DNA from 3 places in the Citrobacter sp. KH_055_1 genome. Region 2 is predicted to be linked to each of the others. Evidence: predicted binding sites of a transcription regulator. Region 2 holds the regulator's gene; each other region holds the start of a gene.
What was found. Region 2 encodes PurR, which represses purine synthesis genes. Its sites were predicted from a motif close to CANGCAAACGTTTGCNTG; they were not measured.

Region 1: a site for PurR is predicted at 2,230-2,247, ahead of raiA (ribosome-associated translation inhibitor RaiA). Genes of this name have one in related genera too.
Region 3: a site for PurR is predicted at 1,015-1,032, ahead of gcvT (glycine cleavage system aminomethyltransferase GcvT). Genes of this name have one in related genera too.

What each region holds. Positions count from the first base shown of each region.
Region 1 is NZ_CM174473.1:1,220,644-1,224,614, forward strand. Features, by position in the region: gene tyrA (bifunctional chorismate mutase/prephenate dehydrogenase) at 1-333, shown strand, start outside; gene pheA (bifunctional chorismate mutase/prephenate dehydratase) at 381-1,541, opposite strand; Phe leader region at 1,564-1,689, opposite strand; gene pheL (pheA operon leader peptide PheL) at 1,641-1,688, opposite strand; gene raiA (ribosome-associated translation inhibitor RaiA) at 1,793-2,131, opposite strand; gene bamD (outer membrane protein assembly factor BamD) at 2,401-3,138, opposite strand; gene rluD (23S rRNA pseudouridine(1911/1915/1917) synthase RluD) at 3,270-3,971, shown strand, end outside.
Region 2 is NZ_CM174473.1:2,445,817-2,449,787, forward strand. Features, by position in the region: gene sodB (superoxide dismutase [Fe]) at 1-237, shown strand, start outside; gene AC3ITF_RS11405 (MFS transporter) at 278-1,447, opposite strand; gene cydH (cytochrome bd-I accessory subunit CydH) at 1,626-1,715, opposite strand; gene purR (HTH-type transcriptional repressor PurR) at 2,013-3,038, shown strand; gene punR (DNA-binding transcriptional activator PunR) at 3,056-3,967, opposite strand.
Region 3 is NZ_CM174473.1:767,189-771,159, forward strand. Features, by position in the region: gene ubiI (FAD-dependent 2-octaprenylphenol hydroxylase) at 1-671, shown strand, start outside; gene gcvT (glycine cleavage system aminomethyltransferase GcvT) at 1,123-2,217, shown strand; gene gcvH (glycine cleavage system protein GcvH) at 2,242-2,631, shown strand; gene gcvP (aminomethyl-transferring glycine dehydrogenase) at 2,759-3,971, shown strand, end outside.

The DNA.
Region 1 (3,971 bases), 1.2 Mb from region 2:
GGGTTGCACTTAGCAGAAGAGAATGTCCAACTTGAACAGTTACTGGCGCTCTCTTCGCCGATATACCGTCTTGAGCTGGCCATGGTCGGACGCCTGTTTGCCCAGGATCCGCAGTTGTATGCCGACATTATTATGTCGTCAGAAAGTAATCTCGCGTTGATCAAACGGTATTATCAGCGTTTTGGTGAAGCGATTGGTTTACTGGAGCAGGGCGATAAGCAGGCGTTTATCGACAGCTTCCGTAAGGTTGAGCACTGGTTTGGCGATTATGCCAAACGCTTCCAGAGCGAAAGCCGTACGCTACTGCGTCAGGCCAACGATAGCCGCCAGTAGCGTCGATACCGGATGGCGATGCATACGCCATCCGGTATTGTCTTACGTTAGCTCGGATCGACCGGCACCACGTTCTCACTTGGGTAACATCCCAGTACCTTCATCGAACGCGTAATTTCACCCAACTCCTTCAATGCTTTTTGCATTTCCGGCGATTCCAGGTTGGCCTGGATATCGAGATAAAACATCTCTTCCCACGGATTACCGTGAATCGGGCGCGATTCCAGCTTGGTCATAATCAGATTATGGTTGCGTAGCACCAGCAGCGCTTCAACCAGCGCACCCGCCTGTTGCCCTGTCGCTATCAACAGCGTGGTTTTCGCCGGAACCTGGTCGGAAACATTAATAGCCTTGCGTGCTAGCACGACAAAACGGGTAATGTTTTGCGTCTGATTCGCTTCAATATGTTCAAGTACCTGCAGACCGTGCAGCACGCCACCGGCTTCGCTGCCCAAGGCTGCCACGTGCGGTGAGTTCGCCTGGGCAACCTTTTCCATTGCTGCCGAGGTGCTTTCGGTATATTCGATCTTCCAGTGCGGATAACGATTGAGGAATTTGCTGCATTGCTGGAACGGTTGCGGATGGCTGTACACGGTTTCGATGCTATTCAGGTCCGTAGTACCGGAAACCAGCACGCAGTGGTCGATAATAATGGTCATCTCGCCGACGATGGAGAGGCTGGTGTGCTGCAGCAAGTCGTAAACATCGTTGATCGCGCCAGAGCTGGTGTTCTCAATAGGCACGACCGCGTAGTCCGCCTGTCCGGTTTCGACCTGATTAAAGATATCGGCAAACTTGGCGCAACCGCTTTCAATAAATTGCTCAAAATGGCGAGCGGCATACTGACGCGCAGCGAGGTGCGAATACGAGCCTTTTGGCCCCAGAAACGCGACGCGGGCGGAGTGCGGATTGATTTTATTCAGATGCTGCTGCAGGAGCGCCTGCTGGGTGAGAACGGAATCTTCAATAATGAGCTGGAACAGGCGTGTGATGTAGTGGGCATCGAGGTGATGCACTTTACCCAACTGGATCAGTCGGTCCAGCAGATCGCGCTCGCGGTCAATATCGCGCACCGGACGATGAGAAAGCAGTTTTGCTTTACCGACTTCGACGGCCAGACCACGACGCTCAGCCAGCAGGGCCAGTAATTTTTCATCCAGCGAGCTTATCTTATCGCGCAGCGCCAGTAATGGGTTTTCCGATGTCATAGTGTTGCCTTTTTTATTATCAATAAAAAAGGCCCCCCGTTGTGGGAGGCCTTATTGTTCGTCTTCGCATTATTTATCACACGACGAAACGCCTCCCATTCAGGGGAAGGTAAAAAAGAATGCGAAGAAGAACGGAATAAGTTTCATGTCAATTTCCTTTGGCTACGTCAGTTAAAGTACCTGTACTGTTTTCACCCTGTCAACAAAAAACGCGCCCGAAGGCGCGTTGGCGATACACTCAATGTAAGGGACTACTCTTCTTCTGCTTCGACGAAGTTGGCGTCTTTTACTGAAGTTGTTGCACGACGGGCTTCGCCTTTGTGCTGCACTTTATTGAGCTGCCGTTCCAGCTTGTTGATCAAATCGTTAATAGCGGTGTACATATCTTCGTGCTTAGCGCTGGCAACCAAATGTCCGTTCGGTGTATTGATGGTGGCGTCAGCAGTGAAACCCTGTGGCTCCTTGGACAGAATGATATGTGGATTAATCAGATGAGTTTGCCATTTTTCAAGTTTGGCGAGACGGTCTGCGACATGCTGGCGAATTGCCGGAGTAATTTCCATTTGTTTACTGGTAATGTTCATTGTCATAAATTTTACCTCTTGTCTTTCCCGTCTTGGTGATTCCAGCATACCTTTCCTAATGTCAAAATGTGTGATCTAAATCACATTATTTTGTCGCTTTTTGTCAAGAAAACCTTTTTGTGAGGCACCGCAGGAACAGGCGATCTTTTACTTGAGGAATACCTGAAAGCAGGCCATATTTGATAGGATGCGTTGCAGCTAAACCGCTTCAGTTACGGCGTAAACGGATAAAAAAACGGCAGCCCGAGGGCTGCCGTTTTGCATTCAGCGAGGAATCAGGTATTACTGCTGTTGGCGGCAATAATTTTCGCCACTTTTTCGGCCTGTGCAGTCATCTGCATCTGGCGATAGGCGTTTTCCATCAGCGGTAAAGCATCACGTGTTGCCTGGGTATCCGGGAAGTCACGCAGCATACCTTCTACGCGGTTCACCACAGCAACCCACGCGCCGCGTGCGGTGTAGTACTCAGCAACGGAATACTCATATTTCGCCAGGCGATCTTTCAGGAATACCAGGCGCTTGGTGGCGTCCGTTGTGTACTGGCTATTCGGGTAGCCACGTACCAGTTTGGAAAAGTCATTAAACGCAGCTCGGGCGTGCTGTGGATCGCGATCGCTGCGATCAACACCAAAGAATCCTTGCAGTGCGCTATCATCCAACGCCATATTGGTCAGGCCACGCATATACATGACATAATCAATGTTAGGGTGTGTCGGGTTCAGACGGATAAAACGATCGATGGCGGCCTGAGCGAGCGGCAGATCGGCATTTTTGTAGTAGGCGTAGATGAGATCTAATTGCACCTGCTGAGAATAAGGTCCAAATGGATAGCGATTATCCAACGCTTCCAATTGCGTTATTGCCTGTTTCCAGTTACCGTCCTGCAGCTTTTGCTGAGCAGTCGCGTAGATTTCATTTGGTGGGTTATCGGGCACCTCTTCCTTTGAACCAGAGCAACCCGCCAAAAACAGGCTCAACGTGGCTGCTGCCACCAGGTATTTCATGCGCGTCATGACGTTTTGACTTTCCTCAAAATGTTTTACGGGAGATTCTCTGTTCCTGCTCCCGGTTAAGACCAGCTACAATAGCACACTATATTAAACGGCAAAGCCGTAAAACCCAACGTTAAACGAAGAAGCAGTTTATGGCACAACGAGTAGAACTCACCGCAACAGTCTCCGATAATCAGCTCGGTCAACGCTTAGATCAGGCTTTGGCCGAATTGTTCCCTGATTATTCGCGTTCTCGCATAAAAGAATGGATCCTCGATCAGCGCGTGCTGGTAAACGGGAATCTTTGCGATAAACCGAAAGAAAAAGTTTTGGGTGGAGAACGTGTCTCCATCAATGCTGAAATTGACGAAGAAATTCGTTTTGAAGCGCAAGATATCCCGCTAGATATCGTCTATGAAGATGACGATATTCTGGTCATCAACAAACCACGTGATTTCGTGGTACATCCGGGCGCCGGTAATCCTGATGGCACGGTATTGAATGCGTTACTGCATTACTACCCGCCGATTGCGGATGTTCCTCGTGCAGGTATCGTGCACCGTCTGGATAAAGACACCACCGGATTAATGGTGGTAGCAAAAACGGTTCCGGCGCAAACGCGTTTGGTCGAGTCGCTACAGCTGCGTGAAATTACGCGTGAGTACGAAGCCGTAGCGATTGGTCATATGACAGCCGGTGGCACTGTAGAAGAGCCTATCAGCCGTCATCCCACCAAACGTACGCATATGTCCGTGCATCCTATGGGGAAACCTGCGGTGACGCATTACCGCATTATGGAGCACTTCCGTGTACACACGCGCCTTAGGCTGCGTCTGGAAACCGGACGTACGCAC
Region 2 (3,971 bases):
ATCAAAAACTTCGGCGCTGGCTGGACCTGGCTGGTAAAAGGTACTGATGGCAAACTGGCTATCGTTTCCACGTCAAATGCCGGAACACCGCTGACCACCGATGCAACGCCGCTGATGACCGTTGATGTGTGGGAACACGCCTACTACATCGACTATCGCAACGCGCGTCCTGGCTACCTGGAACATTTCTGGGCGCTGGTGAACTGGGAGTTTGTTGCGAAAAACTTCGCAGCATAAAAATGATAACGCAGAAGGGACTCCCTTCTGCGTTTTAGCGTTAGTTCGTGACGCTGCAGGCCTCGTCAGGCTGTTTTCTCGCGGAGACAAAGACCAGTAGCAACGCCATCCCAGCCACAATTGCCCCCATCACCGGGACAAAACTGTAACCTAAACCACCCGATATCACTGCGCCACCCGCCGCCGCACCTAGCGCATTCCCCAGATTAAACGCACCAATGTTGACCGAGGATGATAAGCCCGGCGCGTCGCTGGCAACGCGCATCACACGCATCTGTAACGGCGGAACTACCGCAAAGGTTGCCGCGCCCCAGACTACCATGCTGATGGCTGCACCCAATTCACTACGCGCCAGTAACGGGATTGCCAGCATAATCACCATCAATAGCAGTAAGAAGCCTTTCAGCGTGCCGTTGACTGAGCGGTCCGCCAGCTTGCCGCCCAGATAGTTACCGATTGAGAACCCGACGCCAATCAGCACCAGCATTCCGGTTACAAAGGCAGGCGTGGCATGGGTGATGCTATGTAGCACCGGTGAAATATAGGTATAGAGCGTGAACATCGCACCGGCGCCCAGCACAGTAGTCAGCAACGCTGACACCACCTGCGGGCGCATGAGCACCGCCAGCTCTCTGCGCACGTTCGGGCGCTCCCCTGCTCCGCCTTTCGGCAACGAGAAGAACAGGCTGACCATCGAGATAACCCCCAGACCCGCCGTTGCCATAAAGGACATGCGCCAGCCGATGGTTTCACCCAGCCAGGTCGCTGCAGGAACGCCACCAATATTGGCGATGGTGAGTCCCATAAACATGGTGGCGACAGCGCTGGCCTGTTTGTGCTTTGGCACCACGCTTGCCGCTACAACCGAGCCGAGACCAAAAAAGGCCCCATGGTTAAGACTGGTCAGAATACGCGACAGCATCAGAGTAGTGTAATCGGGAGATAACGCCGACAGCACGTTGCCGAGCGTAAAAATCGCCATCAGAAAAATCAGCGCATTGCGGCGCCCGCGATGAGAAAGCAATAAGGTCATTAACGGTGCACCGACCATCACCCCTACCGCATAGGCGCTAATTAGCATCCCTGCCGCCGGAATCGAGACATCGACGCCTTTAGCGATGACGGGTAATAACCCCATCGGAGAAAACTCTGTCGTGCCGATACCAAACGCCCCTATCGCCAGCGCCAGTAGTGGATAATTTATTTTCATACAGCGACTCCGTAACGTCGAGCCGTGGCACGACACAGAATAAGAGTCAAAAGCATGACATTGATCGCAAAAATAATAAAGTTAACAAAAATGCAAAAGACTTTTGCTTATTTGCAAACAATAGCAGTGGGGGGACGGGTTGGCGGGATGAGGGAGATAGCTCTCCCTCGGCGATACATCAATGCAGCGCGGCGGTTAAACCACTGGCAACAATCAAACCCAGAACAATAATGGTGGTGACTAACGAAAATTTCAGATCGGTGCTCATCAAGTTTTCTCCTTTTTATTCCCACACAAAAAGTGATATTGCGCATTTTTGCACACTTGAAGGTAAAAATCTCTCACGATTTATATTGATAAATGCTTTTAACTCTTCCCCTTTTCGTAAAGATCAGACAAAATTCCACGCTTACTTGATTAGCGTACCGGCCATTGACCCCTTCCTGACGTTCCGTGTCGTTTTCCTGGCGTACCGCAACCCTGATGTTGCGCGAAGGGTGTGTGAAGGCAAACGTTTACCTGGAGTATTCTCAGGAACTTAGGATATGGTCTGGAGTGAGATGTAATGGCAACAATTAAAGATGTAGCGAAGCGAGCAAACGTTTCCACTACAACCGTATCACACGTAATTAACAAAACACGCTTTGTCGCGGAAGAAACGCGCAATGCCGTCTGGGCAGCAATTAAAGAACTACATTATTCCCCAAGCGCGGTGGCACGCAGTCTGAAGGTGAATCACACTAAATCGATTGGCTTGTTGGCGACCAGCAGCGAAGCCGCCTACTTTGCGGAAATCATCGAAGCCGTTGAGAAAAACTGCTTCCAGAAAGGCTATACGCTGATTCTGGGCAACGCGTGGAACAGCCTCGAGAAACAGCAGGCCTACCTCTCCATGATGGCGCAGAAGCGCGTAGATGGTCTGCTGGTGATGTGTTCTGAATACCCGGAACCTCTGCTTTCCATGCTCGAAGAATATCGCCATATTCCGATGGTGGTGATGGATTGGGGCGAAGCCAAAGCCGATTTTACCGATACGGTCATCGATAACGCCTTTGAAGGCGGTTATATGGCAGGCCGTTATCTGGTTGAACGCGGTCATCGCGAGATTGGTGTGATCCCAGGACCTATGGAGCGTAACACCGGCGCCGGACGCCTGGCGGGCTTTATGAAGGCGATGGAAGAAGCGCTGATTAAAGTGCCTGACAACTGGATTGTCCAGGGCGATTTTGAGCCTGAATCCGGGTATCGCGCCATGCAGCAGATCCTCTCCCAGTCGCACCGCCCGACCGCCGTCTTCTGTGGTGGTGATATCATGGCGATGGGCGCGCTTTGCGCCGCTGACGAGATGGGCCTGCGCGTCCCGCAAGATGTGTCGCTGATTGGTTACGACAACGTGCGTAACGCCCGCTTCTTCACCCCGGCATTAACCACCATTCATCAGCCAAAAGATTCGCTCGGTGAAACGGCCTTTAACATGCTGTTAGACCGTATCGTGAATAAACGCGAAGAGTCACAGTCTATTGAGGTGCACCCGCGCCTGGTAGAACGTCGCTCCGTGGCCGATGGTCCGTTCCGCGATTATCGTCGATAATCTGTTGTGCGGGAGCCTTACTCTGGCTCCCGCAGCCACTCTTTATTCAACGTTTCACTGTCCCCTAAATAGTCCAGCAGCCATCTCAGTGCGGGTGACGTATCGTTTTGCTGCCAGGTCAGGCAACACGCGGCATCAGGAAAGGGATTTTCAAGCTGTAGTGCAACCCATTTTCCGCTGTCGATCCACGGTTTGGAAAAATGCGTTGGCACCATCCCAACACAGAGTCCAGCCGATAAACAGGTGGCAGATGACTCCCAGTCAGGCACTACCACCCTTTTTTGGTTATCCAGTAGCCAGGTAATACGTTTTGGCAACGTACGGGAGGTGTCTTCTCGTACCAGCGACGGCCAGTTGCGCAACGTATCGTCACTGAGCGGTCCCGGCATCGACGCCAGCGGATGATGACTTGCCACCACGCAGTTCCAGCTCAACATTCCCATATCGCGAAACGTATAGCGCCCCCCTACCGGAATAGCCTGCGTCGCGCCAATCGCCAACTCCACGCGCCCGTCCGATAACGCATCCCAGACGCCGTTAAACACCTCCTGAAAAACGATTAACTCCACATCATCAAAATGACGGTAGAAATCCACAATCATCTGTCGGGTCCGTTCCGGCCTGACAATATTATCGACGGCAATCGCCAGTTGCCCACGCCAGCCGTTGGCAATTTGCTGACATTGTTGGCGAGTGATCTGCATTTTTTTGATAACAGAGCGCCCTTCTTTTAAAAAACACGCCCCGGCGGGGGTTAATTCCACATCCCGATGGCGACGTTCGAAAAGAGGCACAGCCAGCCACTCCTCCAGTTGACGCACGGTATAGCTCACCGCCGAAGGCACGCGGTGCAACTCCTGGGCGGCAGAACTAAAGCTGCCGTTGCGTGCGACTGCATCCACCACTTCAAGGGAATATTCTGACCACATACTC
Region 3 (3,971 bases), 1.7 Mb from region 2:
TGACCTTCTGGGATTATCGCCATCATGCGCTGGTGGCAACCATTCGCACCGAGGACGCGCACGGTGCAGTTGCCCGCCAGGCGTTCCATGGCGAAGGCATTCTGGCGTTCTTACCGCTCAGCGATCCGCATTTGTGCTCTATCGTCTGGTCACTCTCGCCGCAGGAAGCAGAGCGCATGCAACTGGCAAGTGTTGACGCGTTTAATCAGGCGCTGAATATCGCCTTTGATAATCGGCTGGGACTATGTCGCGTTGAGAGCGAACGTCAGGTGTTTCCGCTAACGGGGCGCTATGCCCGCCAGTTTGCCGCGCACCGCTTGGCACTGGTCGGTGATGCGGCACATACCATCCATCCGCTGGCAGGACAGGGGGTTAACCTCGGTTTTATGGATGCTGCGGAGCTGATTGATGAGCTAAAACGTCTGCAACGCCAGGGGAAAGACATCGGTCAGTACCTTTATCTGCGTCGCTACGAGCGTAGCCGTAAGCACAGTGCAGCGGTGATGCTGGCCGGTATGCAGGGGTTCCGTGAACTGTTTGCTGGCGCGAACCCAGCGAAGAAACTGCTGCGTGATATTGGTCTGAAACTGGCCGATACCCTGCCAGGCGTAAAACCACAACTCATCCGTCAGGCGATGGGATTAAACGATCTTCCTGAGTGGTTGCGCTAACGTCCGTCAGGACAATTTTAAGAGTTTGAGACCCGTCACACTTTCCTCTCCCGGCCTGCGCGCCGGGATGCTTCTCTCATTTGAAATAATCTAATTTCACGCTTCTTTTCGCATTAGTTTTTTTAATATTACTATTTTCTCATAACGCCATTTTTGACATTTTTTCCACATTTAATATGGATTGATGACGATTTGTTTCGTTTTATCTATCTGTTGCTCTGATTTTATGGCGGTTAACTGGTTTTTTATTCTGCCGTCGATCTGGGCATTTTTAGCCATAAGCTAATGTGATGGTTAATTTTGACTTATGGTTTAGCGTCTGTTTCAGTGGTAAGTTCAAGACAAAGAGAACGTTTGCGTCGCAGCCCCCGGAGCGGCTGCGGTGCTGGGTTTCGTGGTGAACATTTCACCGCGAAAGAGTTGATAGCCCCGCTTATTCAACGAGGAAAAGATGGCTCAACAGACTCCTTTGTACGAACAACACACGCTATGCGGCGCGCGCATGGTTGATTTCCATGGCTGGATGATGCCTCTGCATTACGGTTCTCAGCTCGACGAGCACCACGCTGTTCGCACCGATGCCGGTATGTTTGATGTGTCGCACATGACCATCGTCGACCTGCGCGGCAGTCGCACCCGGGAGTTCTTGCGTTATCTGCTGGCAAACGACGTCGCGAAGCTAACGAAAACCGGTAAAGCCCTTTACTCCGGTATGCTCAATGCGTCGGGCGGTGTGATTGATGACCTGATCGTCTACTACTTCACTGAAGATTTCTTCCGCCTCGTTGTTAACTCCGCCACCCGCGAAAAAGACCTCTCCTGGATAACCCAACACGCTGAACCTTACGCTATCGACATCACCGTTCGTGATGACTTGTCGATGATTGCGGTGCAGGGACCGAATGCTCAGGCTAAAGCCGCCACGCTGTTTACTGAAGAACAGCGCCATGCGGTAGAAGGCATGAAGCCGTTCTTTGGCGTGCAGGCGGGTGATTTGTTTATCGCCACCACTGGCTATACCGGCGAAGCAGGCTATGAAATTGCCCTGCCGAATGAAAAAGCCGCGGATTTCTGGCGTGCGCTGGTCGACGCAGGCGTACAGCCATGTGGTCTGGGCGCGCGCGATACGCTGCGTCTGGAAGCCGGTATGAACCTGTACAGCCAGGAAATGGACGAGGGTATTTCTCCGCTGGCCGCCAACATGGGCTGGACCATCGCGTGGGAACCGGCTGACCGCGACTTCATTGGTCGCGAAGCGCTGGAAATGCAACGTGAAAAAGGTCACCAGCAGCTGGTTGGCCTGGTAATGACCGAGAAAGGCGTACTGCGTAATGAACTGCCGGTGCGTTTCACCGATGCGGCGGGCAATGCGCATGAAGGCATTATCACCAGTGGTACGTTCTCTCCGACGCTGGGCTACAGCATTGCACTGGCGCGCGTACCTGCGGGTATTGGCGAGACGGCAATCGTGCAGATCCGTAACCGTGAAATGCCGGTAAAAGTGACTAAACCTGTTTTTGTGCGTAACGGCAAAGCCGTCGCGTGATTCATCCTTTTTGGAGATTGATTGATGAGCAACGTACCAGCAGAACTGAAATACAGTAAAGAACACGAATGGCTGCGCAAAGAAGCAGACGGCTCTTACACCGTAGGGATCACCGAACATGCTCAGGAACTGCTGGGTGACATGGTGTTCGTTGACCTGCCAGAAGTGGGTGCCACTGTCAGCGCGGGCGACGACTGCGCGGTTGCGGAATCCGTAAAAGCAGCTTCCGATATCTATGCGCCGGTGGGCGGTGAGATTGTGGCGGTGAATGACGCGCTCAGCGACTCCCCGGAACTGGTGAACAGCGAGCCGTACACCGGCGGCTGGATCTTCAAGATCAAAGCCAGCGACGAAAGCGAAATCGAATCACTGCTGGATGCCACTGCGTACGAGGCATTACTGGAAGACGAATAAGATTGTGCCGGATGGCACTGCGTTTATCCGGCCTACGGTTTTATGTAGGCCCGGTAAGCGTCAGCGCCACCGGGCAATTGAGTTAGAGACAATCACGATTCACTGCACGTTTCAGGAACCATCGCCCATGACACAGACGTTAAGCCAGCTTGAAAACAGCGGCGCTTTCATTGAACGCCACATCGGACCGGACGCCGCGCAGCAGCAAGAAATGCTGAATGCGGTTGGCGCCGAGTCGTTAAACGCGCTGATCGGCCAGATTGTGCCGAAAGACATTCAGCTCGCAACCCCGCCACAGGTGGGCGAGGCGGCGACCGAATACGCTGCGCTGGCAGAGTTAAAAGCCATCGCCGGGCGTAACAAGCGCTTCACGTCCTACATTGGCATGGGTTATACCGCCGTGCAGTTACCGCCGGTTATCCTGCGTAATATGCTGGAAAACCCGGGTTGGTACACCGCATATACGCCGTATCAACCAGAAGTCTCCCAGGGCCGTCTGGAAGCACTGCTTAACTTCCAGCAGGTGACGCTGGATCTGACCGGTCTGGATATGGCTTCCGCTTCTCTGCTGGATGAAGCCACCGCGGCTGCCGAAGCCATGGCGATGGCAAAACGCGTCAGTAAACTGAAAAACGCCAACCGCTTCTTTGTGGCGTCTGATGTTCATCCGCAAACGCTGGATGTTGTCCGTACCCGTGCGGAAACCTTCGGCTTTGATGTCATCGTTGACGACGCAGCAAAAGCGCTGGATCACCAGGATGTCTTCGGGGTGCTGCTGCAACAAGTGGGCACTACCGGTGAAGTTCACGACTACAGCGCGCTGATTGCTGAACTGAAAGCGCGTAAAGTGGTGGTCAGCGTAGCGGCCGATTTTATGGCGCTGGTTCTGCTGACTGCGCCGGGCAAACAGGGCGCGGACATTGTTTTCGGCTCCGCTCAGCGCTTTGGCGTACCGATGGGTTACGGCGGCCCACACGCGGCATTCTTTGCAGCCAAAGACGAATTCAAACGCTCCATGCCAGGCCGTATTATCGGCGTCTCCAAAGATGCCGCAGGTAATACCGCTCTGCGCATGGCGATGCAGACTCGCGAGCAGCATATCCGCCGTGAGAAAGCGAACTCCAATATTTGTACCTCGCAGGTACTGCTGGCAAACATCGCCAGCCTGTATGCCGTTTACCACGGTCCAGTCGGACTGAAGCGCATTGCGAACCGCATCCACCGCCTGACCGATATTCTGGCCGCGGGTCTGCAACAGAAAGGGTTGAAGCTGCGTCATGCGCACTACTTTGACACCCTGTGTGTCGAAGTCGCTGATAAAGCGGCCGTGCTGGCGCGTG